3 regions of the Photobacterium sp. genome follow, and region 1 is predicted to be linked to each of the others. Evidence: riboswitches for the same ligand, from Rfam matches in the RefSeq annotation. Region 1 holds a riboswitch; each other region holds the start of a gene.
The links. Region 1 has a riboswitch for lysine ahead of dapA (4-hydroxy-tetrahydrodipicolinate synthase). Riboswitches for the same ligand answer to the same signal wherever they lie in the genome.
Positions count from the first base shown of each region.

Region 2: another riboswitch for lysine. It lies ahead of AC2204_RS12580 (Na+/H+ antiporter NhaC family protein); the one in region 1 lies ahead of dapA (4-hydroxy-tetrahydrodipicolinate synthase).
Region 3: another riboswitch for lysine. It lies ahead of lysC (lysine-sensitive aspartokinase 3); the one in region 1 lies ahead of dapA (4-hydroxy-tetrahydrodipicolinate synthase).

Region 1 covers NZ_JBVCPH010000003.1:20,147-30,553, forward strand. The annotation lists gene katG (catalase/peroxidase HPI) at 1-1,568, opposite strand, end outside; gene AC2204_RS04595 (GNAT family N-acetyltransferase/peptidase C39 family protein) at 2,035-3,123, opposite strand; gene AC2204_RS04600 (RimK family protein) at 3,204-4,655, shown strand; gene AC2204_RS04605 (succinylglutamate desuccinylase/aspartoacylase family protein) at 4,820-5,974, opposite strand; gene AC2204_RS04610 (PLP-dependent decarboxylase) at 6,080-7,288, opposite strand; gene AC2204_RS04615 (2,3,4,5-tetrahydropyridine-2,6-dicarboxylate N-succinyltransferase) at 7,288-8,058, opposite strand; gene dapA (4-hydroxy-tetrahydrodipicolinate synthase) at 8,043-8,969, opposite strand; lysine riboswitch at 9,061-9,231, opposite strand; gene AC2204_RS04625 (acetyl-CoA hydrolase/transferase C-terminal domain-containing protein) at 9,736-10,407, opposite strand, start outside.
Region 2 covers NZ_JBVCPH010000010.1:14,026-24,432, forward strand. The annotation lists gene hisB (bifunctional histidinol-phosphatase/imidazoleglycerol-phosphate dehydratase HisB) at 1-50, shown strand, start outside; gene hisH (imidazole glycerol phosphate synthase subunit HisH) at 50-691, shown strand; gene hisA (1-(5-phosphoribosyl)-5-[(5-phosphoribosylamino)methylideneamino]imidazole-4-carboxamide isomerase) at 715-1,449, shown strand; gene hisF (imidazole glycerol phosphate synthase subunit HisF) at 1,468-2,241, shown strand; gene hisIE (bifunctional phosphoribosyl-AMP cyclohydrolase/phosphoribosyl-ATP diphosphatase HisIE) at 2,238-2,861, shown strand; gene AC2204_RS12575 (thymidine kinase) at 2,986-3,564, opposite strand; gene AC2204_RS12580 (Na+/H+ antiporter NhaC family protein) at 3,753-5,348, opposite strand; lysine riboswitch at 5,445-5,628, opposite strand; gene AC2204_RS12585 (H-NS family histone-like protein) at 5,996-6,391, shown strand; gene AC2204_RS12590 (lytic murein transglycosylase) at 6,783-7,754, opposite strand; gene AC2204_RS12595 (YcgL domain-containing protein) at 7,764-8,042, opposite strand; gene minC (septum site-determining protein MinC) at 8,265-8,927, shown strand; gene minD (septum site-determining protein MinD) at 8,950-9,762, shown strand; gene minE (cell division topological specificity factor MinE) at 9,769-10,029, shown strand; gene rnd (ribonuclease D) at 10,089-10,407, opposite strand, start outside.
Region 3 covers NZ_JBVCPH010000015.1:5,269-15,675, forward strand. The annotation lists gene metH (methionine synthase) at 1-1,447, shown strand, start outside; gene lysC (lysine-sensitive aspartokinase 3) at 1,502-2,881, opposite strand; lysine riboswitch at 2,997-3,183, opposite strand; gene AC2204_RS15845 (pyridoxal-phosphate-dependent aminotransferase family protein) at 3,432-4,550, shown strand; gene AC2204_RS15850 (PglL family O-oligosaccharyltransferase) at 4,630-6,381, opposite strand; gene uvrA (excinuclease ABC subunit UvrA) at 6,447-9,281, opposite strand; gene AC2204_RS15860 (single-stranded DNA-binding protein) at 9,642-10,199, shown strand; gene AC2204_RS15865 (LysR family transcriptional regulator) at 10,270-10,407, opposite strand, start outside.

The sequences.
Region 1 (10,407 bases):
AAGTCTTTCTGGATACCTTCAAAAGTACTCAGCACTTTTTGCAACTGATCAGGCTGGTTAACCTCCCAGTCTTTTTGAGGTGCTAGGCGGATACGTGCTCCATTGGCACCTCCGCGGCAATCCGAACCGCGGAACGTTGAGGCAGAAGACCAAGCCGTATAGACCAGTTCGGAAACACTCAGACCCGAACGCATGATAATTTTTTTCAATTCTGCTACGTCGTTGGTATCCACGAGGTCATGATCAACCGACGGTATCGGGTCTTGCCAAATTAAGTCCTCAGCCGGTACATCTGGGCCAAGATAACGGGATTTAGGTCCCATGTCGCGGTGAGTCAGTTTGAACCATGCTCGCGCAAATGCACCTGCGAACTCTTCAGGATTGTTGTGGAAGTGTTCAGAGATCTTGCGATACGCCGGATCTTCGCGCATTGACATATCAGCGGTGGTCATCATGATCCCGACCCGCCTGGAGGCGTCTTCCGGATCTGGCGCGTGATTGTTTTCTGCAAGGTTTTTAGGTGCCCATTGGTAGGCACCGGCAGGGCTTTTCGTTAGATCCCAATCGTAGCCTAACAGCATGTCAAAATAACTGTTGTCCCATTTGGTTGGGCTTGGCGTCCATGGACCTTCGAGCCCACTGGTTATAGCGTCACGGCCCTTACCACTACCATAGCTGCTGTTCCAACCCAGGCCCATCTCTTCCAGTGGAGTCGCTTCTGGCTCAGGACCTACATGAGCCGCATCACCGGCACCATGGCACTTGCCAAATGTATGACCTCCGGCAGTCAGTGCAACCGTCTCGTAGTCGTTCATTGCCATGCGCGCGAAAGTCTCACGAACGTCTTTACCTGACGCAACAGGATCCGGGTTGCCGTCTGGTCCTTCCGGGTTGACGTAAATCAGCCCCATTTGTACCGCAGCAAGAGGGGCATCAAGCTCACGTTCACCACTGTAACGTTTGTTACCTAACCACTCGTCTTCTGCCCCCCAGTAAATGTCTTCTTCTGGTTCCCAAATATCTTCTCGGCCGCCACCAAAGCCAAAAGTTTTGAAGCCCATGGATTCGAGAGCCACATTACCAGAAAGAATAAACAAGTCTGCCCATGAGAGTTTGTTGCCATATTTTTGCTTAACTGGCCACAACAGACGACGTGCTTTGTCGAGATTAGCGTTATCTGGCCAGCTGTTTAATGGTGCAAAACGCTGGTTACCGGTAGAAGCTCCGCCGCGTCCATCACCGGTACGGTAGGTTCCCGCAGCGTGCCATGCCATGCGAATCATTAAAGGGCCATAATGACCGTAGTCTGCTGGCCACCAGTCTTTTGAATCGGTCATGACATATTCAATGTCTTTTTTCACTTCTTTAAGATCGAGTCTGGTAAACTCTTCCCTATAGTTGAAGTCTTCACCCATAGGGTTCGATTTTCTGTCGTTTTGGTGAAGGATTTTTAGGTTCAGTTGGTTAGGCCACCAGTCCATATTTTTTTTGCCGTCCCCTCCCATGCGAGCATTACCACCGTGCATTACAGGACATTGACCCGAAGCGGTACTTTTGTCATTGCTCATCTAAAACTCCTTTTTAGGTTGGTTTTATGTCGTGCGTACTACATATACCCGCAGCCTCTACCCTGAAAATATAGACGAGTATTGCACCGAGATGGACGGTTTTACCCATTACATTAATTGTTTGTTTCAATCTAAATCTAAGGAGTATTAAAACCTTAGTGGGAAAACTGTGTTTTTCAGAGCAATTGCCCAATATCTTAGGATTAAATGGCCTGGTTTAATCCGGTCACAATATCCCTATACGTCGAACACGAACTCGCTTCAGAACAGCACATGAGCAGGACTCTGGAAGCAGGGTTAATGGTAGTAAATCAGAAGCATATGACTGCTGGTGGGATGGCCGGACACAAGGGGGCAAAGCCTGTTGCTTTCCAAGATAGAAAGCCAGGTTTTTTATTTTGTATCTTATTCGTAATGTATGGTTGAATGGCCAGAAAAAAGTAAAGTGTTTTTCTTCGGGAAGTTTTTATCTTCGGCGAATCATTACACACGCGGTGTGTTTCTGTTTACCGAATCCGAGAATTTGCGACAAGCTGAGCTTACTCACCGGAATATACGCTGATGATGCCGCATCCGCTGGTGTATCAGCATGGGGATCGTGGAAAAAAAAGAATCTATCACTCATGCCACTCAGCACAATCCAGTGCGGCTCTTTGCTTCCATTGAATCGATAAGTACTAATCAGCAGCAATACACAGGCCCCCTGGCGAATCCACTCCTCAAGCATTGCTGTACTCGGCGGTGCATCAATCATCGGAATTTGCTCAACGTTAATCTGTTGGCAAAAATCTTGATGGACAAGCTCTATAACCTCTTTTTTGTTCTTGTCCCGTACACTATCGATAAACGGTGTAGACTGCGATTGAGTCCATAACTCAACATGATAACCACGTCGTTTCGCCGCCAACGCTAAGCCATGGCCGCTACAGCCACCATGTCCTGCTGCCATATAAATAGTTGTCGCCTCGCGCCACAATTGTAGCTCTAACGTGCGAGATAGTTCCTGCTGCGAAGAGAGCGTCGCAAAACTCATCAATAAGCACGCCGAACCACAGGTAAATGGCGTAGTTTGAATATACAGCGGCATAGGAAGTAAGGTTTTTGGCTCCGTCGGGGTTAAACGCTTTTGCATCCGAAGACCATCAGCCAAATCATCATAGTAATGAATCAGTACTTTCAACTTCTTATAACCGAGGCGCTGATACAATTTTTTTGCCGGGATATTGTCATCACGCACTTCTAGTCGTAATGTAGTAGAGCCTTGATTAAGGGCCGACTCTTCACAAAGCTCAAGCAAACTTTGTGCGATTTTTTGCCCTCTGAAATCTGGTTTAACGGCAATCGAATATAATCGTGATAGCAGTGTCCCTTGATGGAATAACAGTAAGGCATATCCTACCAGCTCAGCGTCAGAAACGGCGATAAACACCATGCAATGAGGTGACAGAAGAAAACGCTTCATTTGACGGGGCGATATTTTATCGCCGTCAAAGAGCTGTTGTTCTAGCGAGTTTAGAGCACTGAGATCGGCCAATTCCGCTAAGCGAAATTCCATACAAAATCCTTACACGATTGACGGTTGCAACGAGATTAAATAGTAGAAAGTCTTCTAATGCTATAGTTGGGAAAAAATAAATGGCAAACATTCTGATTGTTACCGACCAAACCAGTGACTGGCGGCAATATTTTCCTAGTAAACAAATAATTACAGTCGATGATTATCTGCAACCAGACTGGAAAGAAACACATCGTAATCTGCAAGTTGTCAACTTGTGTCGTGACTATGGCTACATGAGCAACGGCTATTACTGTTCATTAATGGCCGAAGCGCGCGGCCATCGTGTGATTCCGCGCGTTGTGGCTATCAACGACATCAACCAACCGTTTTTCATCTCACTGCACCACTCAGAGCTGGATAAAAATTTTGCTCATCAAGATGAGATCCACAGTAAGATCTATTTCGGTCGGACGTCTACTCCGGGGCTGGACAAAGTAGCAAGACGCCTCTTTGAACAGTTTATGGTACCAGTGTTGGAAGTGGTGCTAAAAAAACGCGCAAAGCAGTGGCAGTTGATTTCAGTTCAGCCTTTTCCATTCCAAGATCTAACGGATCCAGAGCAAGACTTCTTCGCCGAATCTCTTGAGCTGTTTTCGAACAAAGTTTGGCGAACGCCTAAGCCAGAGAAAAAATATCGTTACGACATTGCGATGCTGGTCGATCCGGATGAAAAAATGCCCCCATCCGATCCTGCCGCGCTGAAGTTGTTTCGCCGAGCGGCCAATCGATTGGGTATGAATTTGCAAACCATTACTCAAGATGACTTATCCCGCTTGGGTGAGTTTGATGGTCTATTCATTCGCGCCACGACCAACATCAGCAACTTCACCTATCGATTTGCTAAAGCAGCAGAAAAGCTTGGGCTGGTGGTAATGGATGACTCGGAATCTATTATGAAGTGTACCAATAAGGTATTTTTGACCGAGTTGCTACAACGCAACAATGTACCCGCACCCAAGAGCGTGATTTTGCGTAGCTTCGATTCCAATTGGAAGCAAGCTTTGCTTGAAAATCTTGAACTGCCTTTGGTGCTCAAAATTCCTGATGGTGCATTTTCTCGCGGCGTGGTCAAAGTGAGTGACGAAGCCAGCTTAGAGCGTGAGGCTTCGGCACTATTTGAAAAAAGTTCGCTGATTTTGGCCCAGGCCTATATGCCGACTGACTTTGACTGGCGGATAGGGGTGATGAATCGCCAGGCGATTTATGGTTGTAAATATCTCATGAGCCGAGGTCACTGGCAGATTTATCATCATCACAGCAGCGGCCGAGTCTCCTCGGGGGGCTTTGAAACCTTAGATCTCAAGCAAGTTCCAAAAAACGTTGTGGATGTCGCGCTGAAAGCGGCTAACTTGATTGGCTCCGGTATTTACGGTGTCGATTTAAAAGAGATCGATGGCAAGGTTTATGTGATTGAAGTGAACGATAATCCAAGCATCGATCATCATGTTGAAGACGCCTTCTTAGGCGATCTGCTTTACGATCGAGTCATGACTGAGTTTTTACGCCGCATTCAAATGAGAGGGTTGTAACGGATTTAATCAGATGGCCCGCCTTGTTATTGCATTGATAAATTGCGAGAACGAGGCGGGCCAGACATTTTGTACCTGAGATGCAATACATCATAAAATCTTGAAATAGCACCGTCAGAATTCAGTTATGAGACTTGAATACAGAAATACTAAGTCAGATAGTTCTAAAGCCTAAATGTATTGGTCAGAACCTTATACAGCTCTGTGCCTTGTTGCACGCTTGCTGAGGCAAAGTGCAAGACAGGGATGCTGTCACAGGGCAGAATCAGTTTACGGCTCAGGCAAGAGTCACTGCCGAGGGTATTAAAATGCCAAAGTGTTGCAAGCGGCTCGCCGGCTGCAAGTGGCTGATTAAGCTGAGCCTGATATTCGACCTGACCGCCGGCCGGACTGTGATAGGCTTTATAGTCGCTGAGATAACAGGCGTAAAGGGAGACAGGATCACAAATAAATGATTTGTCTGGCCACATGCCCTGATGCTGCAGGTAATTGCAAATCCCCAGCGCATCGCGTCCGGCGGCGTTTACATCCAGCAGCTCTTGTGAACCCAATTCCAGGGTGAAGGCATCCACCATTACCGGCAGTTTGCGGCCAAGTTTGGCAAATTGCTGGCTTAACTGCCACCAGGGGCTAAAGCAGGCTTCATCCATTGCGCCGTCAAAGTCGCTTGGAATAAGAATATTTAGTGGGATATTAAAATAGCGGGCCCGTTCGCGTGCATATTCAGGGACATAAAGGTGACGGGCAGAGATCGGTCCGGTATGCAGGTCAAGAACAATATCGGCTTCCATCGCCATTTTCTGTAAGTTCATGGCTAAATGTTGGCCACAGGTCAGGCCCCACGGTGAGCTCTGGCGTTGGTTGATTTGCTCTCTCAGCCTGTCGCGAAACGCATCACGGATCACCGCTTCATCAGCATCAATATATTGCTGGCTGAACGGCTCAAGCAGGCTGCTGTCAAAATAATACTGGCGATTCCAGTTGGTGCCTGTAACCGGATCGAATCGACCAAGGGTAAATTCGCCACTTTTTTGATTAATACCCAGAGGGTTAGCCTGAGGCACCATAACCACATCCCCTTGTGGCGGATGTTGGCGGAAAAACTCCAGCAGCTGGTAAATGACGGCATTGCCCTGCACCTCAGCGCCATGGATATTGGCCTGGATATAAACGCGCGGACCATTGCCCTGACCTTGAATGTTGATCACCGGCACTTCCATCGGATTGCCGGTCGGCTGCTCACCGACTTTGACTGTGGTTGTTTTTATCATCAGCATTGCCGGATGTGCTTTATCCGGCTCCTTTCTCTGTTTTGGCAACCGCATGGCACCTGGTTGTTAGAGGTGTATGCGGTTACCGGTGACATTTGATAAGTGAACTCGCCGTAGCTTGGCGGGCTGTATATTCTGTATTTCCGCCGTTATTTAAGCCAAATAATGACTGGCCGGAGCACTCGGTCGCAAAACGTTAATGCCCGACTGCGAAAAGGTTAGCTCTGCAGGAAGAGCGTGGCACAGGAAGTAGGGCATACTTTCGGTAAAACCATAAGCGCCCGCCTGAGAGAAAATCAGCCAATCGCCCCGCTGCAAGCTGTCTGGTAGCTGTAAGCTGCCAAGGCAATCCAGTCCGGTGCAGAGCGCACCATGGATCTGGTAAGACATCAGCGGAGAATCACAAGGTTGCAGAGATTCAACCGGGAAAGCTTGCTGTGTAAGCGCCGGGCGCAGCAGGTGCTGGCTTCCGCCTTCAATCACGGCAAAGCGGACACCCTGATTATCTTTGATATCGGCAACCTTACTGGCGTAATAACCATAAGGGCCAACGGCATAACGGCCTAATTCCATCCAGCATTGGCCAAGCTGAAACTCACTTTTCAGCTGTTCCAGCCCCTGGCAAACCCGCTGCCAATCTAGCTCTTGCTGTTGTCCGGCATAAGGGATACCCAGTCCGCCGCCTAAGTCGACGACAGGTTCTGATATCTGCCAGACATCAAGCAGGGCGGTAAGTCTAGGCATCGCGGCCTGCCAGGTTTGCACCAGAGTATCGGCACAAAGGATATTGCCCCATTGGAAGCAATGCACACCCAATAGCTCAAATTCATCTGGCAAAGTGAACGTATCAGGCATCCACTGCTCAGGTGTTAGCCCGAACGGAGTAGGGTTGCTGCCCCCCAGTACATTCATCTTTTCTTCTGGATCTCTAGCCCACGGCAACTGCACCCGTAGCAGCACCTGAATACGGATTCGTTGTGCACGGGCAATTTGGGCCAGATCATCAGCCTGCTGGTGGCTTTCCAGAACAAAAATACGTACGCCGTGCTTGATAAACTCGGCCAGGTGCTCCGGTGTTTTTACCGGGCCGGTATTTAAAATACGTGACGGGTCGACGCCTTGTGCCAATACCTGTTTCAATTCGCCCAGGCTCGCGACATCAAAGCCAAAGCCTCTGGCATCAAGAGCCTGAATGATGGCCGATAACGGATTCGCTTTAACGGCATACCATAACTTGGCCGGCGCACTTTCTAGCCCGGCCAAGTGCTGATCCAGTCCGTCAAGATCATAGGCATAAAAAGAATGTGGCTGTTGCTTGCTGGCGAGTTGTAGCGCCTTGCGAACCTGCTCAGTCAGTGTCATTAACGAAGCGCCTCTTCCAGAATCAGTGAAGCATCGCTGCTGTCATCGCGGTATTTGATGATCACCGGACACTGTATGCTCAGGCCCATTTTTTTGCCCCACTCGCTGCTGGCCGGGCGGCTGCCAGGAACAACAACCGCGCCTTCTGGGATCGGCGCGCCTTTTGGTAACAGACATTCATTAATCAGATCATAAACGGCAACAGCCGCAGACAGTGTCACTCCCGGTGCCAGTACCGCCCCATTTTTTACAACAATCCCTTCAACGATCACACAACCGGCACCGATAAATGCGTCATCTTCGATGATCACCGGAGTTTGACCGACAGGCTCAAGCACGCCGCCAATCTGTACCCCCGCAGAGAGGTGGACATTCTTGCCGATTTGGGCACACGAGCCGACAAGGGCATGGCTGTCGACCATGGTACCGCTGTCGACATAAGCGCCGATATTAATGTAGGCCGGTGGCATGATCACAACGCCCGGTGCCACATAAGCACCGCGGCGAACCGCTGATCCTCCCGGAACCAGACGAACCCGTTCTTCCGGCGAAAACTGTCGCGGACTCAGGTTATGTTTGTCAATTGTGCCTGGGTATGCCGGTCCGAAACTGATCAGTTCTCCGGCTGAGAATGCGGCTAGGATCCCCTGCTTCACCGCAGCATCGGCGTGCCAGTTTCCTTTCAAATCTTGGGTCGCAGTGCGTATTTCACCGCGCTCAAGTTGATCAAGTAAAAGTTTCCAGTCCGGGGTTACTACTGATTCAGACATGTTTTCATCCATTGGTGTATTGCCGCATCGGCATTTAAAACAGGGGTTAACTCTGGCATCTCTTCGATGTAAAGCGGGGGACGCAGTCCAGGATTATCAAGGCGGCCCTGACGCTGCATTAGTGCCTTTACCGGGATCGGGTTGGAGGCACAGAACAAGCTGTTGCTGGCTTGTTGCCATAAGGTCTTGAAGCTTGGAGTTGTTTGGCTAAGGCTCTGGCGAACATAGTGTGCAGTGGCTTCAGGCCAGGCGTTGGCGGCCACCGATACCAGGCCGCAGGCGCCGGCGGCAACAAAATCGACCAGCAGGCCATCATCGCCGCAGTAAAATTGTAGCGATGGAGCTGCCTCGCGGTAGCGGGTAAAAGCCTCAACGCTGCCACTGGCTTCTTTCACTGCCCATGCATTGGGATGACTTGCCAGTGAACCCAAGGTTTGCTCATCAAGGGCGACACCGGTGCGTGAAGGTACGTTATAGATCATGCATGGCCAGTTGCTCGCATAAAGCAGACTGTTAAACCACTTCAACTGGCTAGCGGCACCGGGCTTGGCGTAAAGCGGAACGGGTATCAGCAGGGCATCGACAGAAAAATCCCGCAAAAAATCCAGCCATTGCATTTGTTGCTGCAGTTGAAAACCGCCGACACCCACCATGAGTGGAACGGAAAGATCCAGCGCACAGACATGGCGGATCACATCCTGCTGTTCAGTCGGTGTTATTGCCAATGCTTCGCCGGTACTACCGAGGATCAGGATCCCATTCCCGGCTGCCTCTTGTTCTTTGGCAAGCTGGGTCAGGGTTGGATAATCAATAGATTCATCGGAGTGGAACGGGGTGATGAGGGCCGTCCATAGTGTAGTGTGTTGTAAGCGTTCATTCCCGATTACAGGAATAGAATTTTGATTAGACATCTCTCATCCGAACTTTTTGATATCAGTTCAGAGAGCTTGGTTTTGCGAAGGCGCCAGTGACAATTAGCCACTTGGGGGGCGATAAAACACAAACACCAGAAGCTCTCCACCATAGGTGACAGCCCTGAGGATTCAGCCCCAGCGACCGATAAGCCTTGCCTCCAAAAGCAAACTTATCTCGGCGTTAATCCCCCTTATCTGTGGTCACGGGTAGTTGGATACCTCGAACAGATTACCTGGTTAACGCACCTCTTCTGATCCCAAAAATCTGGGATGGCTTGATTCAAACATCAACGTGGTTATGTGTCAATAACAATGTGAATATTTATGCAGCATGGTTTCATCTTCCGTCATAGCTGATGCGGGCCATGTTCATTTAGCAAATAGCATTTTGCGCAAGTTATTTCTGTATTTACTCTCAATTGAGAAAAGAAAGAAAGCACAACTGCTTTCTTTCTTTATAGGAGGGTACTTTGTTTGGCGCGATGTGGAATGTCGTGCTATTTAGTTTTTCTCGCCTTAGGTTTTAAAGGCTGATCGCCAATCGTAGTTTTGCCCGGACAAATTCTCTTTACCGGACACTTTGGGCAGCCCCAGATTGCTGCATAGGGGCAAAGCGCCATTACTTTGTTCTTTTTTGTCATTGTTAATATACCTCGCACAACGTCAGTTGTTCATATTGGTAAGTTCATATTTACCGATTGACTCTTCAGTAAATCGATGAATAACGACCGGATTATTGCTTTTGTTTTACCGCTTAGGTTGATTATTTAGATAACTCAGCAGTCAGTAGTCGTTTCGTTATATGTTCTTGCAGATTTTTAGGGTTATCTAGCCCCATACGTTTTAGCAAAGGTATAACGGTCTGACTTGGCTTTGGTGCGGTAACTACCTGCCATAAGCATTGCATTTTCCCTTTGCGAGAGGCGGATTTACTCTTCAGTGATTTCAATGCTTTACCCAGTTTCAATTCTTGTTCAGTAAAGCTGCAGCCAAAGGGAAACGGGCCGAAGACCTCTTTTTGTGTATATGTTTGGTAGATCTTAGCAATGGCTTGCGGAGTGTTATTGCAGAACTCTGCAGGGATCTCATAATTTTTCGCGACTTTACCTGCAGCTTTGGCTTTGTTAAGTAGCTCTTGCTGGAAGCGAGAATCAGAAATTTTGATCAGTTCGGTATAAACGACATGATCCGGTTTGCTGCGCAGATCAGCAATACCATATTCAGTGATAACAATGTCACGCAGTTGGCGAGGAATGGTCGTATGGCCGTAGTTAAATAATATGTTGGATTTCAGTTTACCGTTTCGTACAGCGCAACTACGTAGTTTCATGATCGAGCGTGAATCTGGCATCTGATGCGACTGCGCGACAAAGTTGTACTGACCGCCAACACCACTCACCACCTGACCGTTTTCCAATGCATCTGAAATAGCAGA
Region 2 (10,407 bases), on a different contig from region 1:
CGATTCAGGTCGAAGGTAACGAATTACCGAGCAGTAAAGGAGTGCTGTAATGGTGAGTAAAAACCAGAAGATCGTCATTATTGATACCGGCTGTGCCAACGTCTCTTCAGTACGTTTTGCTATCGAGCGCTTGGGCTACACGGTCACCGTCAGCAAAGAGCCGAGCATCGTACTGGCTGCCGACAAATTGTTTTTGCCCGGTGTTGGTACCGCCAGCGAAGCGATGAAGAACCTGCAGGAACGCGACCTGGTCGAGCTTGTTAAACAAGTCGACAAGCCTCTGCTGGGTATCTGTTTAGGCATGCAGTTACTTGGGGCATTATCGGAAGAACAGGGCCAGAGCGGTACCGATCTCGTTCCGTGCCTTGGCCTTTGCGATGCGCCAATAAAGAAAATGCAGACCGGTGACTTGCCACTGCCTCACATGGGCTGGAATACCATCACCCCCGTTGACGGTCACCCGCTGTTCAAAGATATCCCGGCGGGTAGCTACTTCTACTTTGTTCACAGCTATGCCATGCCGGTCTCTGAGGCTGCATTCGAAGAAAAGGGTTATACCATCGCCCGGTGTGAATATGGTCAGCCGTTTAGTGCCGCGATTCAGAGCGGTAACTACTATGGGGTCCAATTTCACCCTGAGCGGTCAAGCAAAGCCGGCGCTCAGCTAATTAAAAACTTTTTAGAGATGTAAGGACGACATAAAAGGACCTTATGATGATTATTCCCGCCCTCGATTTAATTAACGGTCAAGTTGTTCGTCTGTTTCAGGGAGATTACGGACAAGTTACTGAATACCAGGTAGATCCAGCTGAACAATTCAAACTTTATAACCAGGCTGGAGCCGACTGGCTGCATCTGGTTGATTTGACAGGGGCCAAAGATACCTCTGCCCGTCAGCTTGATTTGATCCGACACTTACTTGCCAGCACCCCGGCCAATATTCAAATTGGCGGTGGAGTTCGCACCGAAAAAGACGTCGCTGATTTATTGGCAGCCGGGGCACAACGTGTTGTTGTCGGCTCTACCGCGGTCAAACAGCCAGAGCTAGTTAAGGGCTGGATGGAAAAATACGGTCCGGAGCACATCGTATTAGCTCTCGACGTCAACATTGACCAAGACGGCAACCGTAAAGTGGCTATATCAGGCTGGCAAGAAGATTCCGGAGTCAGTATCGAAGCGTTGCTGGATGACTTCCTGACGGTAGGCCTGAAGCATGTACTCTGCACCGATATCTCTCGTGACGGCACACTTGCCGGCTCTAACGTCGAGCTGTATGTCGATCTTTGCGCCCGGTATCCGCAAGTCCAATTCCAGTCTTCCGGTGGTATTGGTGGCCTGAAAGATATCGAAGCCTTAAAAGGCAGTGGTGTCGCGGGTGTCATCGTTGGGCGCGCTTTGCTCGATGGTAAGTTTACCGCCGAAGATGCTTTCCAGTGCTGGAACAATTAACAAACAAGGAGTCATAGCATGCTAGCAAGAAGAATCGTTCCTTGTTTAGATGTCCGCGACGGACAGGTGGTCAAAGGGGTGCAATTTCGAAACCACGAGATCATCGGTGATATTGTACCGCTTGCCAAACGTTACGCCGAAGAAGGTGCCGATGAACTGGTTTTCTACGATATCACGGCCTCGAGTGATGGCCGCGTCGTTGATAAAAGCTGGGTCGCCCGTGTTGCTGAAGTGATTGATATACCATTTTGTGTTGCCGGCGGTATTAAATCAGCAGAAGACGCGAGCCGTATCTTGCAGTACGGAGCCGATAAAGTATCAATCAACTCCCCTGCGCTGGCAAACCCGGATTTGATCACCGAACTTGCCGATAAGTTTGGCGTGCAGTGTATTGTGGTCGGCATCGATTCCTATTTTGATGCTAAAACGGGGAAATATCAGGTCTACCAATTTACCGGTGATGAAACCCGCACCAAAGCAACCCAATGGGAAACCTGCGATTGGGTACAGGAAGTACAGAAACGTGGCGCGGGTGAAATCGTGTTAAACATGATGAATCAGGATGGCGTACGTAACGGTTACGATCTAAAGCAACTCAATATGGTACGTAAAGTCTGCCATGTTCCTTTAATTGCTTCCGGTGGTGCTGGGGAAATGGTGCACTTTGCTGAGGCCTTCAATAAGGCCAATGTTGATGGCGCATTGGCGGCTTCTGTCTTCCATAAGCAAATTATCAATATTGGCGAACTTAAGCAGTATCTAAAAGAACAGAATGTGGAGATCCGACTATGAGCCTGGTAACAGCGGTTAATTGGGAAAAAGTCGACGGCTTAGTCCCGGCGGTGATTCAGGATAACACCAGCGGCCAGGTACTGATGCTGGGTTACATGAACCAAGAAGCCTTAAATAAAACATTAGAAACCCAACAGGTAACCTTCTGGTCTCGTACCAAGAACCGCCTGTGGACTAAAGGGGAAACCTCCGGCAACGTCCTTGAGCTGAAAAGTATTAACCTGGATTGTGATCAGGACACTTTACTCGTCAAGGTAAAGCCGGTTGGACCAACCTGCCACCTGGGTACCCCAGCCTGTTTTGACAATGATACCGAGGGCAAACAAGAACAGCCGGCACTGGTGTTTCTTCATCAACTTGAACAAGTTCTGGCTAGTCGTAAAGGTGCTGATCCCGAGTCCTCTTATACTGCCAGTCTCTATGCTCGCGGCACCAAACGTATATCGCAAAAAGTGGGTGAAGAAGGCGTTGAAGTCGCGCTTGCGGCAACGTCGGGCGATAAGGCGGAGTTAGTCTGTGAATCGGCTGATCTGATTTATCACCTGCTTGTTCTGCTGCAAGATCAAGATCTGACACTGGCCGATATCACTGCCAAGCTCCAGGAGCGCCACAATAAATAAAACGGAACGATGAGGCGTTATACTCCCAGGAATAGGATGAGTTCACTAAAAATATGACCTATAAAAAAGGAAGCGCAGGCTTCCTTTTTCTTATTCACGGCGGTTCCCCGAGCCAAGACGCTTTTTAACGGCCCAATGCTTCTTTATAGTGCTTGCGACAAACGGAGAGATAACGGTCATTACCGCCAATTTCAACTTGATCACCATCAGCAATCGCCTGACCAGACTCGTCCTGACGAATCACCATATTTGCTTTACGTCCACAATGACAAATTGTCTTTAGCTCGACCAGCTTATCAGCCCAAGAAAGTAAATATCGGCTTCCTTCGAAAAGCTCACCGCGGAAATCACTACGAAGTCCGTAGCATAAAACCGGAACATGGAGTTTATCGACGACTTCCGTTAATTGATACACCTGATCTTTGGTCAGAAACTGGCACTCATCAATCAAGACACAGTCAATTTTGGATGCACGGTGAAGGGCTTGCAGTTTATCCCAGAGATCGTCTTCGGGCGTATATAGCTCCGCATCTTCCTGTAAACCGATCCGAGAGCTGACCTTGCCCTTACCAAATCGGGTATCAATCGCCGCGGTGAGGATCACCGGATGCATGCCACGTTCGCGATAATTAAAAGATGATTGTAATAACGTCGTCGATTTACCCGCATTCATTGCTGAGTAGTAGAAATACATCTGGGCCATGAGGCTCCCCAAAGACTGAAAAACTGCCGGAATGCTACAGAAATTAACCCGGAAATGAAAGAACATACCGCATGAAAAGGGCAGTATCCAGTCTCTTGTCTTTACACTCAAATTATATCAATCGGGATACAAAAAAGCCTGCGAAAACATCGCAGGCTTCGTCGCAGATTACTAATCTGTTACTGGTATTATACGTTTGCAGTGGTCGCTGTCGGACGGCGAGAGAGCCAAGATAGCATTACACAAACCACAATAAATGTGACAGTGGCTGCCATAAATGACACGGCCAGTGAACCCGTCATGCCGAGCACTAAGAAACCAATGGCTGAAACAAAGGCGACTGAAAGTGCGTAAGGTAGCTGAGTAGAGACATGATCAATATGGTGACAACGAGCACCGGTTGAAGACAGGATGGTGGTATCAGAAATTGGTGAACAGTGATCACCGAAGACCGAACCCGCCAGAACCGCACTTAACATCGGCAGTAGCAGAGCAATATCTGTCGCAGCAGATAAATCGCCGGCAATCGGTAGCATGATACCGAAAGTACCCCAAGATGTTCCTGTTGAGAACGCCATAACACCTGATAGCAAGAACAGGATAACGGGTAGCATCATTGGGTCAATATTACCTTGCACCAGCGTAGACAAATACTTTCCGGTCGCCATATCGCCGATGACGCTACCGATACTCCAGGCGAACAACAGGATCAGAATGGCACCAAACATCGACTTCGCACCAATCCACAATGTTTTGACGGTATCCGCCATCGGGATTTTCTGGCGCAGCACAGGAATAAACGCCGACACCAAACCAAATAAACCACCATAACATAGCGATTTACCCACATCGGTATTTTCAAAAGCCCCCAGAATATTAAACGCAATTCCATCTGCATCCAGAGCCTGATAACCCGTATAAATCATAAAGAAGAAAGTGGAGAGGATCAGAATTACAATCGGCATAACCAGATCAGTAACACGGCCATTCTGGCTTTCTTCGATTTCAAGCTCATCATTCAGATCTTTAGCCTGACTGTCATCATCGCCTTCATCGAACCCATAACCATGACTTGCCTGCACTTCATGCTTTTTCATAGAGCCGACATCAATTTGGAACCAAGCAACAGCGAATACCATCAGCAGAGCAAATACGGCATAAAAGTTCATTGGAGCCAGCTGCAAGAATGCACTCAATGCAGAATATTCAGTCACACCATGTGATACCAGAATGCCACCAATCACGGTAATGATATAAGCACCCCAACTTGATGCAGGCATTAATACACACATAGGTGCGGCCGTTGAATCCAGAATATAAGCCAGTTTAGCGCGTGAAACGTAAAATCGGTCAGTAACCGGACGAGAAATCGAACCTACTGCCAGACTGTTAAAATAGTCGTCAACAAAAATGAAAACACCTAAAAATGCAGCCAGTAGCTTCGCGCCACGTTTACTTTTTATTTTAGTTTGTGCCCACTCGGCAAATGCGTGTGTACCGCCCGATAAGGTCAGCAATGCAGTCATCATTCCCAATAAAACCAGGAATACCACAATACTCATGTTCCAACTATTGATGGCGCCATCTTCGATGAATACGCTTTTAACTGTTGTGAACAAGTAATCTGCGGTAGCCCCGGCAGAGAAATCGGTTAATAACAGTGCACCTAAGACAACACCAACACCTAAAGAAACCAATACTTTACGTGTAAGGACAGCTAATACCAATGCCACTAATGGTGGTAAAAGCGAAATGGAGGAATGTGAAAAATCTACAATATTCATGATCTCTACTACAACCGATCTGGTCGGAGATCTACTGCTGAACACGGGAATAACCGTGATAGATGAGTATAAGGAAAGAAGATAAACCTCTCCCGACCCCACAGTAGCGCTCCATAGTTAATGTAATTATATACTATGGCAGTGTTGCCCCTATTTGGTGACAACCCCAGCAAGAAGGTCTGATAAACCTTTCTAACTTCGGCATTGGCTCCTTTCGCAAACTATCATCGGAATCACCCTACAGTTTGCTACTCTTAGACAATGCACCTCTACCCTTAGTCAAGGAATGGTTCATTCTACGGAATGTCGACTCTTTTGCAACAACTTAAAGTGAAAGTTTTTACAGAAATAGTGAATAATATTGCCGACTTGGTGAATCTTTAATCATAACACCCTAAATTGGAATGCGATGAATATGAAATGGCGGACATTTATATATAGCGAAGAATCACTTTTTGGTTGATATTTTCAAACTAAAATGTGATTACATTTTTCCATAATTGAGAATCCATTCAACAAACAAACAATATTTAATTATTAATTAAATAAATTGTTTGGCACTGACACTATAAAAGTATTATTATTGATAAATATTGCTTTTTGACTGCTATTATTAATGCGGCAGTAAATTTAACGGGAAATAAAAAATGTCTGATGTAATGAAAGCGCTATTAAACCTTCGTAGCCTTCGCGCACTTTCTCGCGAATATACACTAGAGCAACTACAAGAAGCTCTGGAAAAACTACAAACAGTTGTCGCTGAACGTGAAGAATCTGAAGCAGAAGAGATTGCGAAAGAGAATGAGCGTAAAGAAAAACTGGATCATTACCGTGAAATGCTTCTGGCTGATGGTATCGACCCAGAAGAATTACTTTCTACTCTGGCTAAAGCACCAAAAGCTAAGCGTGCTTCACGTCCAGCAAAATATAAATTCATCGATGAAAATGGTGAAGAAAAAACGTGGACAGGCCAAGGTCGTACACCAAGTGCATTGAAGAAAGCGTTAGATGCCGGTCAATCTATTGAAGATTTCGAAATCTAATAAGCCATATACCAGTTGAATAAAAGCCCGGCTATCATGCCGGGCTTTCTATATTCAGTAAAAGTATTTTATTTATTAACAACCGACTAATGATTGCTGGCCATTCTCATATCACTGCAGACCATTCACGGAATCACCAATAACATCAATACGCATTGGTGCTGTTAATAAGAGCCATTAAAAAGCACGAAAGTAAGCCGGTAACTTTTATTATCCCTGCACGGCTGCCGCACTCACTAAAAACATAAGACATTGAAACAAAAGAAAATAACCAACAAAAAAACCATGTGAATAATAATGATAACAGGCTGGTAAACGATTAGATTCCACGAAAAAGAGCCAGATATTAATACCTGACTCTGTCTCTTTTTAGAATCAAAAAATACAAATGTTATCGAATCCGGTCAGCTAGATGACTCACCGCTAAAGCAAAATAATGCGAACGATTCCAGCTTAATAGTGTTTGATAATTATCATAAATCAGATATGCACGCCCTTGTTGATCATCAGGCTGAATAAGCCATGCGTCAATATTAACTTTAGGAAGTGCTTGCCCATTTATTTTCCTGACCCCCAGCTTTTGCCATTCCGCTAAAGGTCTTGCTTTTTCCTTTTCGACACCTTTAAATGATGTATCTATTCCCACAGGGGATTTAACCTGCCTTCCCCATATATATTCATCATTCCAGCCCGACATCTTCAGATAATTCGCCGCGGAGGCAAAAACATCCTCTTCGCTCTGCCAGATATCAATACGTCCGTCATTATTTCCATCGACAGCATAAGCAAGAAACGATGTCGGCATAAACTGGGGTTGCCCCATCGCACCAGCCCATGACCCTTTCATCTCTGTTGGCGCAATATGGCCGTCATTAAGAATGGTTAAGGCTGCTATTACCTGTTTGCGAAAAAAAGCTTCTCGACGGCCTTCATAGGCCAGGGTAGCAAGCGCTTCGATCACATTATAATTACCCATTAAGCGACCAAAGTTACTCTCAACGCCCCATAAAGCGACTATGAACCTTGGCTGAACACCATATTCACGTCCAATCCTATCCAGCGTCAGTTTATGCTCTTGGTATAGACGATTAGCCTGTTTTACTTTCCAATCAGGAACCGCTCGTGGGATATATTCATCCAGCGTCAACTTTTTCTCAGGCTGATTTTTATCAGCCTTAACGGCATGCTCTGTATATTTAATGCCTTTGAAAGCAGTATTGATTATCGATTCTGAAATTCCATGCTCACGAGCTTGTGTTTTAAGCTCAAGCACATACTCGTCAAATCCTTCGTCAGACGAAAATGCTGTCGAAGAGATCCCTAATCCTATGGCCACTAGGGCCGATATCAAACGCTTATGCATAGTTACCTTTTACGAATTGAGTTCAGCTTTTGCTGCTTTATGTTGTTCGAGTAAATTAATCACTGGTGGTGGTATCTGCAGATAATAACCTGCCGTCGCTAACGCCTCTTTAACCCTATCGGCATCTGCTAATGCTAATTTACGCCCTTCCAGCTTTATCACCATAACAAACTGTGGCTTGCCAAAAGTTGTCATCAGAGGTTCTGGCACGTCAGAAAAATCATCTTTTTTATTGATATATAAATATGTATTTTCTTTTTTGGCACTTTTATAAATTGAACACAACATCAAAATAGCCTGCTTGTTAAAGTCTTCATCTTTTCAGACACTCATTTTACTCAATCATTCCCCCAAAGTGCTAACTTTAAGGCAATGCAGATGAGACGTTTGTCTTAAATTCCAACGCCAGGGCAAGGATAGCTTGCCGATACATCCTTTGGAATATACCATGCAAGTACCTTTGTGATAACGTACCTAATTGGCTAATTTAACGTCAGTCATATAATAATCATGAGTAAATCGCCAGAATTAAAAGGGAGCACATACACGCTCTCAGCCCTGCATTTAGTTGATGGGGATATAAAGCAGGCAACTGACCACTTAAAAGAGAAAGTGAGCCAAGCAGCTAGTTTCTTCGCCTCTGCTCCGGTGGTAATCGATGTTACCCTTGCAGGAAAGCAAATTGACTTCAAACAGCTAAAAGCTGGTGTTGAAGATACAGGAATGATCCCGGTCGGTATCAGCGGCTGTAAAGATCCTTACTTACAGTCACAAGCAAAATCAGCAGGTTTTGCTATCATGAATGCTGCACGTCAGGCGCAAGCGGCAGAAAAAGCCATGGAGCCAACGAAAATCATTCGCACTCCTGTTCGTTCAGGTCAACAAATCTACGCGAAAAACTGTGATCTCGTTGTGATGAACCATGTTAGTGCTGGTGCCGAAATCATTGCTGATGGCTGTATTCATGTTTATGGCGTGTTACGGGGACGAGCTATTGCCGGTGCAAGCGGTCAGCTGCAAGCAACAATTTTCTGCCAGAACTTACAATCAGAGCTGATTTCCATCGCTGGAAACTACTGGCTCAGTGATAAAATCCAAGAAGAGTTCTGGAGCAAAGGTGTCGTTATCTCACTTGCTGAAAATAATTTAAACATAGAGCACCTTGCTTTATAACGTTTGATAAGGAATTTAATAGATGGCACGTATTATCGTTGTTACATCGGGCAAAGGTGGCGTTGGTAAGACAACATCCAGTGCGGCAATCGCATCAGGCCTTGCGCTTGCCGGGAAAAAGACCGCTGTTATCGATTTCGATATTGGTCTGCGTAACCTTGACCTCATCATGGGCTGTGAACGTCGCGTCGTATATGATTTTGTTAATGTCATTAATGGCGAAGCAAATCTTAACCAAGCGCTGATTAAAGATAAGCGCGTTGATAATCTTTTCGTGCTTCCAGCATCTCAGACCCGCGATAAAGACGCATTAAGTAAAGAAGGCGTAGCGCGCGTTCTGAAAAATCTCGATGAAATGGGCTTTGATTTTGTTATCTGCGACTCACCCGCAGGTATCGAAACTGGTGCGCTAATGGCACTGTATTTTGCTGATGAAGCCATTGTCACCACGAATCCGGAAGTCTCCTCGGTTCGAGACTCCGATCGAATTCTGGGTATCTTAGACTCAAAATCTCGTCGCGCTGAAAATTCTGATAAGCCAGTTAAGCAACACCTGCTGTTAACTCGCTATAATCCAGCCCGCGTGACTCTGGGTGATATGCTAAGTGTACAAGATGTAGAAGACATCCTTCATATTCCGTTGCTTGGCGTTATCCCTGAAAGCCAGGCAGTGCTGAATGCCTCCAACAAAGGTGAGCCGGTTATTTTTGACAAAGAGTCAGATGCTGGCCTTGCATATGAAGATACTGTTGCCCGTTTACTGGGCGAGGAACGCCCGTTCCGTTTCTTAGAGGAAGAGAAAAAAGGCTTCCTGAAACGTCTATTTGGAGGCTAATTAATTATGGCTTTGCTAGAGTTTTTCCGCCCGAAAAAAACAAACACGGCTAGTATGGCGAAGGAAAGGCTGCAAATTATCGTCGCAGAGCGCCGCTCTGCGGGCCAGTCTGCGCCTTCTTACTTGCCCCAGCTAAAACAAGATATTCTGGACGTTATTCGCAAATATGTGAATATCACGCCAGAACAGGTAAGTGTAAACCTGGATCAAAGAGAAGAAGATCTGTCGGTTCTGGAGTTAAACGTTACCCTGCCAGAAGACAAATAAAAAAATCCCCTGAAGCGAACCTTCAGGGGATTTAAACTATTTCAGACTATCTGACAGACTTATCTGGCTGACTTTTCCAGCAGTGGTCGTATGCGTTTTTCAAACAATGGCTTACGCCATGTTTTCAGCATGTCAGGCAACTTATCTGCTGACTTCTGATGTTTCCAAGCCCATGAAACAAGCTGGTTCACTTGCTTTTTCGATGCCAAAAATTCTGGGGCCAGCCCCGTTTCTGCTTCGACACAGGTAATTTCATCTTTAATTTGTTTAACAATCTGCTTATAACCCGGCAAATCAACCAGGCGAACAATTTTTTCCGGGTACTGTTCTGGCGAAATATTTTCCGCGTCGTGAACTATTTTTAGCAGACGTCCTGCA
Region 3 (10,407 bases), on a different contig from region 1:
CGGGCAAACAAACGGTAAGATCCTGCTGGCCACCGTCAAAGGTGATGTACATGACATCGGTAAGAACATTGTTGGTGTCGTTTTACAGTGCAATAACTACGAGATCATCGACCTTGGTGTGATGGTCTCTTGTGACAAAATACTGAAAGTCGCCAAAGAAAAAAATGTCGATATTATCGGCTTGAGCGGACTGATCACGCCATCACTGGATGAGATGGTGCATGTAGCCAAAGAAATGGAGCGTCAGGGCTTTGATCTGCCTCTTATGATTGGCGGAGCAACCACCTCAAAGGCGCATACCGCCGTAAAAATTGAGCAGAACTACCACGGACCTGTTGTGTATGTTTCCAATGCATCCCGGGCGGTAGGGGTGAGTTCGACGTTACTGTCTGATGAGCGCCGGCCGGCATTTGTTGAGAGTTTAAATAAAGAATATGAAATAGTGCGAGAGCAGTATGCTCGCAAGAAACCACGTACAGCACCAGTGACCCTAGAAGAAGCCCGGGCGAATAAGGTGGTGATTGATTGGGACCGCTATACCCCGCCAGTGCCGGTTAAACCGGGTGTGCATGTCTTTACGGATTTTCCTGTCTCTACCTTGCGCAAATATATCGACTGGACGCCATTTTTTATGACCTGGTCACTAAGTGGCAAGTACCCGACCATTCTTAAACATGAAGTGGTCGGGGAAGAGGCCCGGCGTTTGTTTGACGATGCTAACCGGCTGCTTGATGAGATTGAACGTAATGGCATGATGACAGCAAACGGAGTGTGCGGTCTGTTTCCTGCGAATGCGATTGGTGATGATATCGAGGTCTATACTGATGAAAGTCGCACTGAAGTGTTGACGGTACTTCATGGTTTACGCCAGCAAACGAAAAAGCCGAAAGGGCCAAATTATTGTTTGTCTGATTATATTGCGCCAAAAGAAAGCGGGAAGCCTGACTGGATCGGTACCTTTGCAGTAACCGGGGGAATAGGCGAACACGAGCTTGCAGCGCAGTTTAAAGCGAAAGGTGATGATTACCACGCCATTATGATTCAAGCTTTGGCTGATCGCCTGGCAGAGGCATTTGCAGAGTGCTTGCATGAGAAGGTCAGGAAAGAAATTTGGGGCTATGCGCCAGATGAAGCGTTGGCCAATGACGATTTGATCCGGGAAAAATATCAGGGAATCCGGCCGGCTCCTGGGTATCCGGCCTGCCCGGAGCATACTGAAAAAGGTGAGATCTGGAAATTGCTGGATCCAGAAGCGACGACTGGAATGGTCTTAACGGAAAGTTATGCCATGTGGCCGGGCGCTGCGGTTTCTGGCTGGTATTTCTCGCACCCTGATTCCCGTTATTTTGCGGTTGCGCAGATCCAGGAAGATCAGCGTGATAGTTATGCTGAGCGTAAAGGATGGGATTTAATTGAAGCCGAGAAGTGGCTAGGTCCTAACCTCTAAATACGATGATGATAGAAGCTAAAGGCGCTCTGGTGAGCGCCTTTTTTTTGATTATTATTCAAAAATCTCGCGATGCAGCTCTTTGACTACCGGTTTAGCATCGTGCTCTTTAACTAAGAAGCACAGGTTGTGAGGGCTGGCACCGTAGCAAATCATTCTCAGATTAAAGTCTTCCAGCGTATCGAAAACCTTGGAGACGGAACCTTTCGTATTGCTCATCTGATTGCCAATCAAGGCGACTAAGCAAAGATCCTGCTCGACCTCCACCCGGCATAACTTGGTGAGTTCTTCCAGTGCTTCCGGAGGAAGTTGTGGAGTGCCGCCGCCAGTATCTGTTTGATCCAGGGTTAAGGAGACGCTGACCTCGGAAGTGGTGATCAAATCAACAGAGACTTTATGCTCAGCCAGAATCCTGAACACTTCAGCCAGAAAGCCATAAGCGTGGAACATATTGAGGCTGGTCAGGGTCACCATGGTCTGATTACAGCGCAATGCTAAGGCGCGAAACAGAGGAGCGTCGCTGACACTTTCCCGAATCCAGGTGCCGCCTTGTTCAGGTGCTTTGGATGAGCCGACAAAGACAGGGATCTGTTGACGGATCGCTGGTCGTAAAGTCGACGGATGCAAGATCTTTGCGCCGAAGTTGGCCATCTCATAGGCTTCACTGAAGCTGATCTCTTTGATTGGCTTTGCTTTCGGCGCAATACGAGGATCGGTGGTATACATTCCCGGGATATCAGTCCAGATCTCCAGAGTTGCAGCATCAATTGCCTCTGCCATCAGGGCAGCACTGTAGTCGCTGCCTCCGCGACCCAAAGTGGTGGTTTTACCTTCGGCATCAGAACCAATGAAACCTTGTGAAACGACCACGTGATGGGTAAATAGTGGATTGAGCGCTTGCTGCGATAACTGACGGATCATCTCAGGTTGTGGAATCGCTCTGCCGAAATGGCTGTCTGTGCGCATGACATCGCGAATATCAAAGCGAACAGCATCGATCCCTTGCTCGATCATGATCTGGGTAAAGAGGTGGGTGGAAAGCAGTTCACCATTCGCGACTAACTGATCGGTTAATTGTGCCGAAGTGTGCAGTGCGGCCTGCTCCGCCAGAGTGGCAACCTGATCGAGTAAGTTGTTGACTGCTTCTAAAATCGGGCCTGGCTGCTGCAATTGTCTGATAACAGATTGATGAATGTCAGCCAGACGCGTCAGTAAGGCTAAACGGTGCTCAGGATCTGACACGCCGTTAGCCAGTTCAACCAGGATATTGGTTACCCCAGAGCAGGCGCTGATCAATACTAAACGGGTTTTCGGGGTCGTTTTGATGATCGCGGCGCTACGGCTCATCGCGGTAAAATCGGCAACGCTGGTACCACCGAATTTGGCCACCGTGAACGGTGGTGAAGTGGCTGAATTATGATTTACATGGCTCAAGGTAAGTCTCCCGGTAACAATAAAAATATAATGAGGAAAAGGGAATTTACACGGATAAATATTCCCAATATCTAATTGTCAGGAGAGCAGGCAGGCGAGACGTATGAATAGCGCTACAACCAGAAGCTCTCCACCTTTTACTGATCAAAAATAAAAGGTGACAGCCAGAAGGATTCAACCTTCGAAGCCGATATTACTGGTCCCCTGTCCAGCAATATCTCGGCGTTACTCCCCCTCTCTAAACCGCTTTGGGGTGGGGCCCCGCAGCCTAGATACCTGGATAACGCTCCTCTTCTGTCTTTACCTGATGGCATACTAGCCATCAGGACGAACAAAACTTGTCCTTCATTGAATAGGATCTGCTGTCAGGTTGTCAATCTTTCTCTGGTTATTTATGCAAAATAAATGCAATGAATTGATATTAGTGACCAACGAGACTTGCGACTTAGGCGAATTCCTTTAATACTCTGTAGCTGCATTAGCGTAATTATTCCCCCAACATATAATAAAACAGGGAATTGCTGACCTCTTACCTCAAGGAGAAACAATCATGACAATTGGGAGTTTTTATCCGCCGCAACGTACCCTTATGGGACCCGGTCCATCAGATATTTATCCTCAAGTTTTACAAGCATTGAGCCGTCCGACAGTGGGTCATCTTGATCCCCTGTTCATTGGCATGATGGATGAGTTGAAACAACTGCTGCAATATGCGTTTCAAACCGAGAACACCTTTACTATCGCCGTTTCCGCACCAGGTAGTGCCGGGATGGAAGCGTGCTTCGTCAATCTGGTTGAGCCGGGTGATAAAGTCATTGTTTGCCGTAACGGTGTTTTTGGCGATCGCATGCGTGAAAATGTCGAGCGCTGTGGTGGCCAGGCTGTGTTGGTGGATAATAACTGGGGTGAGCCCGTCGATCCGGTACTGGTCGAGCAGGCACTTGTTGCACATCCGGACGCAAAAATTGTCGCTTTTGTTCATGCAGAAACGTCAACCGGTGCGTTAAGTGATGCTGAGACGCTAGCGAAACTGGCACGTCAGCACGATTGTCTGACGATTGTTGATGCGGTCACTTCCTTGGGCGGGGTGCCTCTTCGGGTGGACGAATGGCAATTGGATGCGGTGTACTCGGGAAGCCAGAAGTGCCTGTCTTGTGTACCGGGCTTATCGCCACTGACATTTTCTCAGCGGGCCATAGAAAGAATACAGCGCCGCACCACCCCCGTACAGAGTTGGTTTCTGGATCAAAGCTTAGTGCTGGCTTACTGGAGCGGGGAAGGGAAGCGCAGCTATCACCATACTGCGCCGGTCAATAGTTTGTATGCCCTGCATGAAGCTTTGGTGCTGCTGAAAAATGAAGGGCTGGAAAATGCGTGGCAGCGGCATAAAGATCAGCATCTTGAATTACGTGAAGGGTTAGAAAAACTCGGGATTGAGTTTGTTGTCGATGAAGCCTCTCGTTTGCCACAACTTAACGCAGTCTATATTCCTGAAGGAGTGGATGATGCGCTAGTGCGTCAGACCTTGCTGGAACGCTATAACCTGGAAATCGGAGCGGGTTTAGGCGTGTTAGCGGGTAAAACCTGGCGGATAGGCCTGATGGGGTATGCGGCCAGAAACGAGAATGTAGCCCTATGCTTAAAAGCTCTGGAAACGACGCTGAAATAATACATACCCGCAGAGATATACGGTATTAAGAGAAACGGCTACCCTGGTAGCCGTTTTTGTTCTGATTGATTAACGAGCTTTACGGGGTCTGTGGCACAGGCTTATTTGGTATCGCCGGTAATACTGACGAAAGGGTAAAGTCATTGCCGGGGAACAAAAATTCAGCCTCTTGCTGGATCTGTCTGGCCTGCGCCTGTTGGTCCAGCAGTTGATACGCCGCGATCAAATTATGATACAGCGCCGGACGTGGCCAGTTGACCGCTTTCTGAGTTGCCCAGTGGATATATTCTTCAATTAAGGTTTCATTGTGATTCGCGGCACCTAACTGCAACTGAGTGAGATGCAAATCCCAGTCAAAACGATTCTGCCACGCCCATGGGTTGTTTACCTGTATCAGATAATCAACATTTACCGGCCGCGTAGTTTCGAATTTGGTCAGTAACCAACCAGAATATAACGTCGTCAGCATAAAACTGGTGACAAGAACAGGCATTAGCAGGGCACAGAATTTTACCGTCAGTACATAGCGCGCGTGGTACTTATGGTATTTCGCCGTCAGGTTATCGACCCAGTAAATCAATATGATAAAGGTTACCCAGTGCACCAGAGAATGGTAAAAGGGGTATTCCAACTGAGTATGTAAAGTAATGGGCAGAAACAGGGCGATTAACCCCAGTTGTGTTCCATTTCTGGCTTTGCGGATCGTGAAGGCGACGGCGGTGGCGGCGGCGAGTAAGGCCAGTAACGGCAATATCCCTCCTTCAGCAGCCCAGTAAAGCAGTTCATTATGCGGATGATCCAGCCCTGAAATACCGTAGTTCTTCTCAGGATCGGCCTGATGCCATTTTGCGGTCTGGATGATATAGGCCGGTTCAAACTTACCATACCCGTAACCCGCCAGTGGCTCTTTACTAAACATCTTATAAGCTTGAGGGATATGAATAGCCCGTGCGCTTTCCAGGCTTACTCGCTCTTCTGCGGGGGACCAGCCGATGGTGTTATTAATACTCCATGAAAAACTTAAGCCGAGCGCAACCATTAACAGCCACATTCGCCATTGTGCTTTGGCGGCAAACTTTCGCAAGTAGGGCAACATGAGTACTACGCCAACAACGGCACCAAGCCATCCGGTACGAGAGCTGAGTACCACGATAATCGGGATTGTAGTAACAGGGGTTAGCAATACAATAAGCTGCTGCCATGACCACTTACCGCGATACATCGGAATACGGGCCAGCAAATAAGCTGACAGCACCAGACCCGTCGCCAGAAAGCTGGCCATCACATTGGGCTGTTGAAATATCCCATAGGGACGATTTTGTTCCGTGTCATAGCCAATGGCATTACCGGGTTCCATCCAGAAAAACTGGTACCAGGCAAAGATCGCCTGGATCCATACCGCGGCTAAGATCAGCCATAACATGCGCTGGCGCTGTTTGTGGGTAAAGGCAAACTGCTGCAATCCGACAAAGAAGAGAAAGCCGGCCCATAATCCAATCAGCCGGTTAGCCACACCGAACCCGTCAGCATCAGGATAAAAAGCCGGGAGTGTCAGTAAGAGGCAACAGACAAACAGAACGACGGTCAGACGCGAATAACGCCAGGTTTTCTGGCGACTGATTTCCAGTAACCCTAAGGCTATGACAAAGCTGAAGGGGATCCAGCTGGCGGCATTAAATGGCAACTCAAGACCGGAGCCTCCGGGGTTGTGCTGGAAGTAATGCATCGCGAGCAAAAAGAGGATCCCCAGAGAGACGATAAAGTATCTCGTGAGGGGTTTGCTGATGCGCTGCTCTGCCAGTTTAGTTCCTTGTAAATGTAACACCGTCATTGTTTATCCGTGCTTGTAGACAGGCCGATGACACTCAGCCTGTCTGTGGCTTATTACCAATTTTATTAACGTGCGTTTGGCAGTAGCGGTTTCAGAAAGTGTGCAGTATGCGACCCAGCCACTTGCGCCACTTGTTCTGGCGTGCCGGTAGCAATAATTTCACCGCCACCACTGCCGCCCTCAGGCCCTAAATCAATGATCCAGTCTGCGGTTTTAATCACATCCAGGTTATGCTCAATCACGACAATAGTATTGCCATGATCGCGCAGGCGGTGCAGTACTGTGAGTAGCTGCTGAATATCATGAAAATGGAGCCCGGTTGTTGGTTCGTCCAGAATATACAGGGTTTTACCGGTATCACGCTTTGATAACTCTCGCGCCAGTTTTACTCGCTGTGCTTCACCGCCGGACAAGGTCGTCGCCGCCTGACCTAAGCGGATATAAGATAAGCCAACATCCATTAATGTTTGTAGTTTTCTCGCGATCGCTGGAACCGGATCAAAAAATTCGCGTGCATCTTCGACCGTTAAGTCCAAGACTTCGTGAATGGTTTTGCCTTTGTAGCGAACTTCCAGGGTCTCCCGATTATAGCGCTGGCTTTTGCACGAGTCGCAAGGAACATACACATCCGGTAAAAAGTGCATTTCCACTTTGATCATGCCATCTCCCTGACAGGCTTCACAGCGGCCACCTTTGACGTTAAAGCTGAATCGTCCGGGTTTATACCCCCGGGAGCGGGCTTCTTGGGTGCCTGAAAACAGCTCTCGAATCGGGGTAAAAATACCGGTATAGGTGGCAGGATTTGAGCGCGGAGTTCGGCCGATAGGGCTTTGGTCGATATCAATGACCTTATCGAAATGTTCAAGATTTCGAATTTCTCGATAAGGTGCCGCCTCACCCGTTGTCGCGCCGTTGAGCTGGTGGTGGGCGATACGGAAGAAAGTGTCGTTGATTAAGGTTGATTTACCCGAACCGGAAACACCGGTCACACAAGTAAACAGCCCGACAGGAATATCAATATCGACATTTTTCAGGTTATTGCCGCTGGCACCCAAGAGCTTCACGGTTTTATCCGGATCGATTGCCACCCGTTGTTCCGGAATCGCAATGGATTTACGGCCGCTGAGGTATTGTCCGGTCAGTGAGTCCGGAGCCTGGAGAATATCTTCGATGGTGCCTTCGGCAATGATATGGCCGCCATGGATACCAGCGCCGGGACCGATATCGATCACATGATCGGCCGCACGGATAGCATCTTCATCATGCTCGACCACAATCACGGTATTCCCCAGATCGCGCAGATGATTCAGTGTCTTGAGCAGGCGTTCGTTGTCTCGCTGGTGCAGCCCGATAGAAGGTTCGTCAAGAACATACATAACGCCAACCAGACCGGCACCGATTTGGCTGGCCAGACGGATACGCTGTGCTTCACCACCGGACAAGGTATCGGCACTGCGAGACAGGTTGAGGTAGTTGAGCCCGACATTGACGAGAAAGTTTAAGCGATCGCGGATCTCTTTCAGGATCTTGTCGGCAATTTGTGCCCGTTGGCCGACCAAGGCCAGATTGTTAAAAAAGTTGAGGGCCTCACTGATACTCATTTCACAGATCTGCGGCAGGTTGGTCTCAGTAATAAAGACATGACGCGCTTCCTGACGCAGCCGCGAACCGTGGCAGCTTGAGCAAGGCTTGGTGGAGACAAATTTGGCGAGTTCTTCGCGCACCGAATTGGATTCAGTTTCACGGTAGCGGCGCTCCATATTATTGAGGATCCCCTCAAACGGGTGGCGCCGGACGGTGATATCGCCGCGATCATTAATGTATTTAAACTCAATGTCGGTTTTGCCTGAACCACTGAGAATAACGGTCCGGATCTTTTTTGGCAGTTCATCGTACGGGGCTTCAACATCAAACCCATAATGCTCAGCCATCGATTTAAGCATCTGGAAGTAATAGAAGTTGCGCTTATCCCAGCCGCGAATGGCACCGCCGGATAAACTTAACTCACCATTTTGCACTACGCGATCAGGATCAAAGTACTGTTGTGCACCAAGTCCGTCACAGGTACCGCAAGCCCCTGCCGGGTTATTGAATGAGAACAGACGCGGCTCGAGTTCCTGCATGCTGTAGCCACAGTGGGGGCAGGCAAAGTTTGCGGAGAAAATGAGCTCATCGGGCTGGCTATCATCCATCGGACAGATCACAACATTGCCGCCGGAAAGTGCTAGTGCCGTTTCAAATGATTCGGCCAGCCGCAATTGAAGATCCTGACGGACTTTAAAGCGATCGACAACCACTTCAATAGTGTGTTTTTTATGTAGCTCTAAGGTCGGAGGATCAGAAAGGTCGCACACCTCATCGTCGATGCGGGCACGGATATAGCCCTGCGCAGCAAGGTTGGCGAGGGTTTTAACATGCTCCCCCTTACGCTCTTTGACGATCGGCGCCAGCAGCATCATTTTGCTGCCCTCAGGCAGTTCAAGTACCTTATCCACCATTTGGCTGACGGTTTGAGCGGCCAATGTCACATCGTGGGTTGGACAGCGGGGTTCGCCGACCCGGGCATAAAGCAAGCGCAGGTAATCGTAAACTTCAGTAATGGTTCCCACGGTAGAACGCGGATTATGTGAGGTTGATTTCTGCTCAATCGAAATAGCCGGTGACAGCCCTTCAATATGGTCGACATCCGGCTTTTCCATCAATGACAGGAACTGGCGAGCATAAGCAGATAACGACTCAACATAGCGGCGCTGACCTTCGGCGTATAAGGTATCGAAGGCGAGGGAAGATTTCCCTGAACCAGATAAGCCGGTGATAACAATCAATTTATCGCGAGGAATTGAGATATTGATATTTTTAAGGTTATGGGTGCGAGCGCCCCTGACGTCTATCTTATCCATGGTATGCGAGCTTTATGGCTGACTAATTGATTCGTCATTATTGCATAGCAAGGAAAAGCTTGAAAGGATGAGCTGTATAAAGATACAGTGTAAAGAGTGAAAATTAGCCAGGTAATTGTCGTTCATGTTTGGTTTTGATTTGCTCTGCCAACCCGGAGTTTCGAGATTGTTATGCAATAACAATGTGTTTTTTGATGATGGATTTAATCCTGATCGGTAATGAATAAAAATTGCGCAGATAACACCGTGTCGGCTCTATGCCTTACCGGTGTCTGCGTGATAAACTGCGCGATTAAGTATAAACTTTGACTAAGCGGCTATTGATAATCAGATAGTACGCGAACAGATTTGGAGTTAAGTATGGCCAGTCGTGGCGTAAATAAGGTTATCTTAGTCGGTAACTTAGGTAATGACCCAGAAATCCGTTATATGCCAAGTGGTGGTGCAGTAGCAAATATTACGATTGCTACCTCCGAATCATGGCGTGATAAGGCAACGGGCGAGCAGCGTGAAAAAACGGAATGGCACCGTGTCGCGCTATTCGGCAAGCTTGCTGAAGTTGCTGGTGAATACCTGCGTAAAGGTTCACAGGTCTATATCGAAGGCCAACTACAGACCCGTAAGTGGCAAGATCAAAGTGGCCAGGATCGCTTCACGACAGAAGTCGTGGTTCAGGGTTTTAACGGTGTCATGCAAATGCTGGGTGGCCGTCAGGGCGGCGGTCAAGGTGCCCCGATGGGCGGCCAACAACAGCAGCAAGGTAACTGGGGTCAACCTCAACAGCCAGCAGCAGCGCCTAAGCAGAACTTTGCGCCGCAACAGCAGCAACAATCTGCACCACAGCAGCAGGCACCTCAACAGCCTCAGCAGCAGTACAATGAGCCACCAATGGACTTCGATGACGATATTCCTTTCTGAGGGTGAGAACCGTGACGTCATAAAAAAAGCAGCGCTCGCGCTGCTTTTTGATATCTGTACTATCGCCCGTTTATGAAGGGTTAGCTTTGGATTTAATAAAATCGATAAAAAGCTTGGTCTTCACATGATTATAGTCAAGCTTCGGATAATAGGCATAGGCTGAACCGACAGGTTGCTTAAGCGCCGGTAATACCGGGACGAGCAGGCC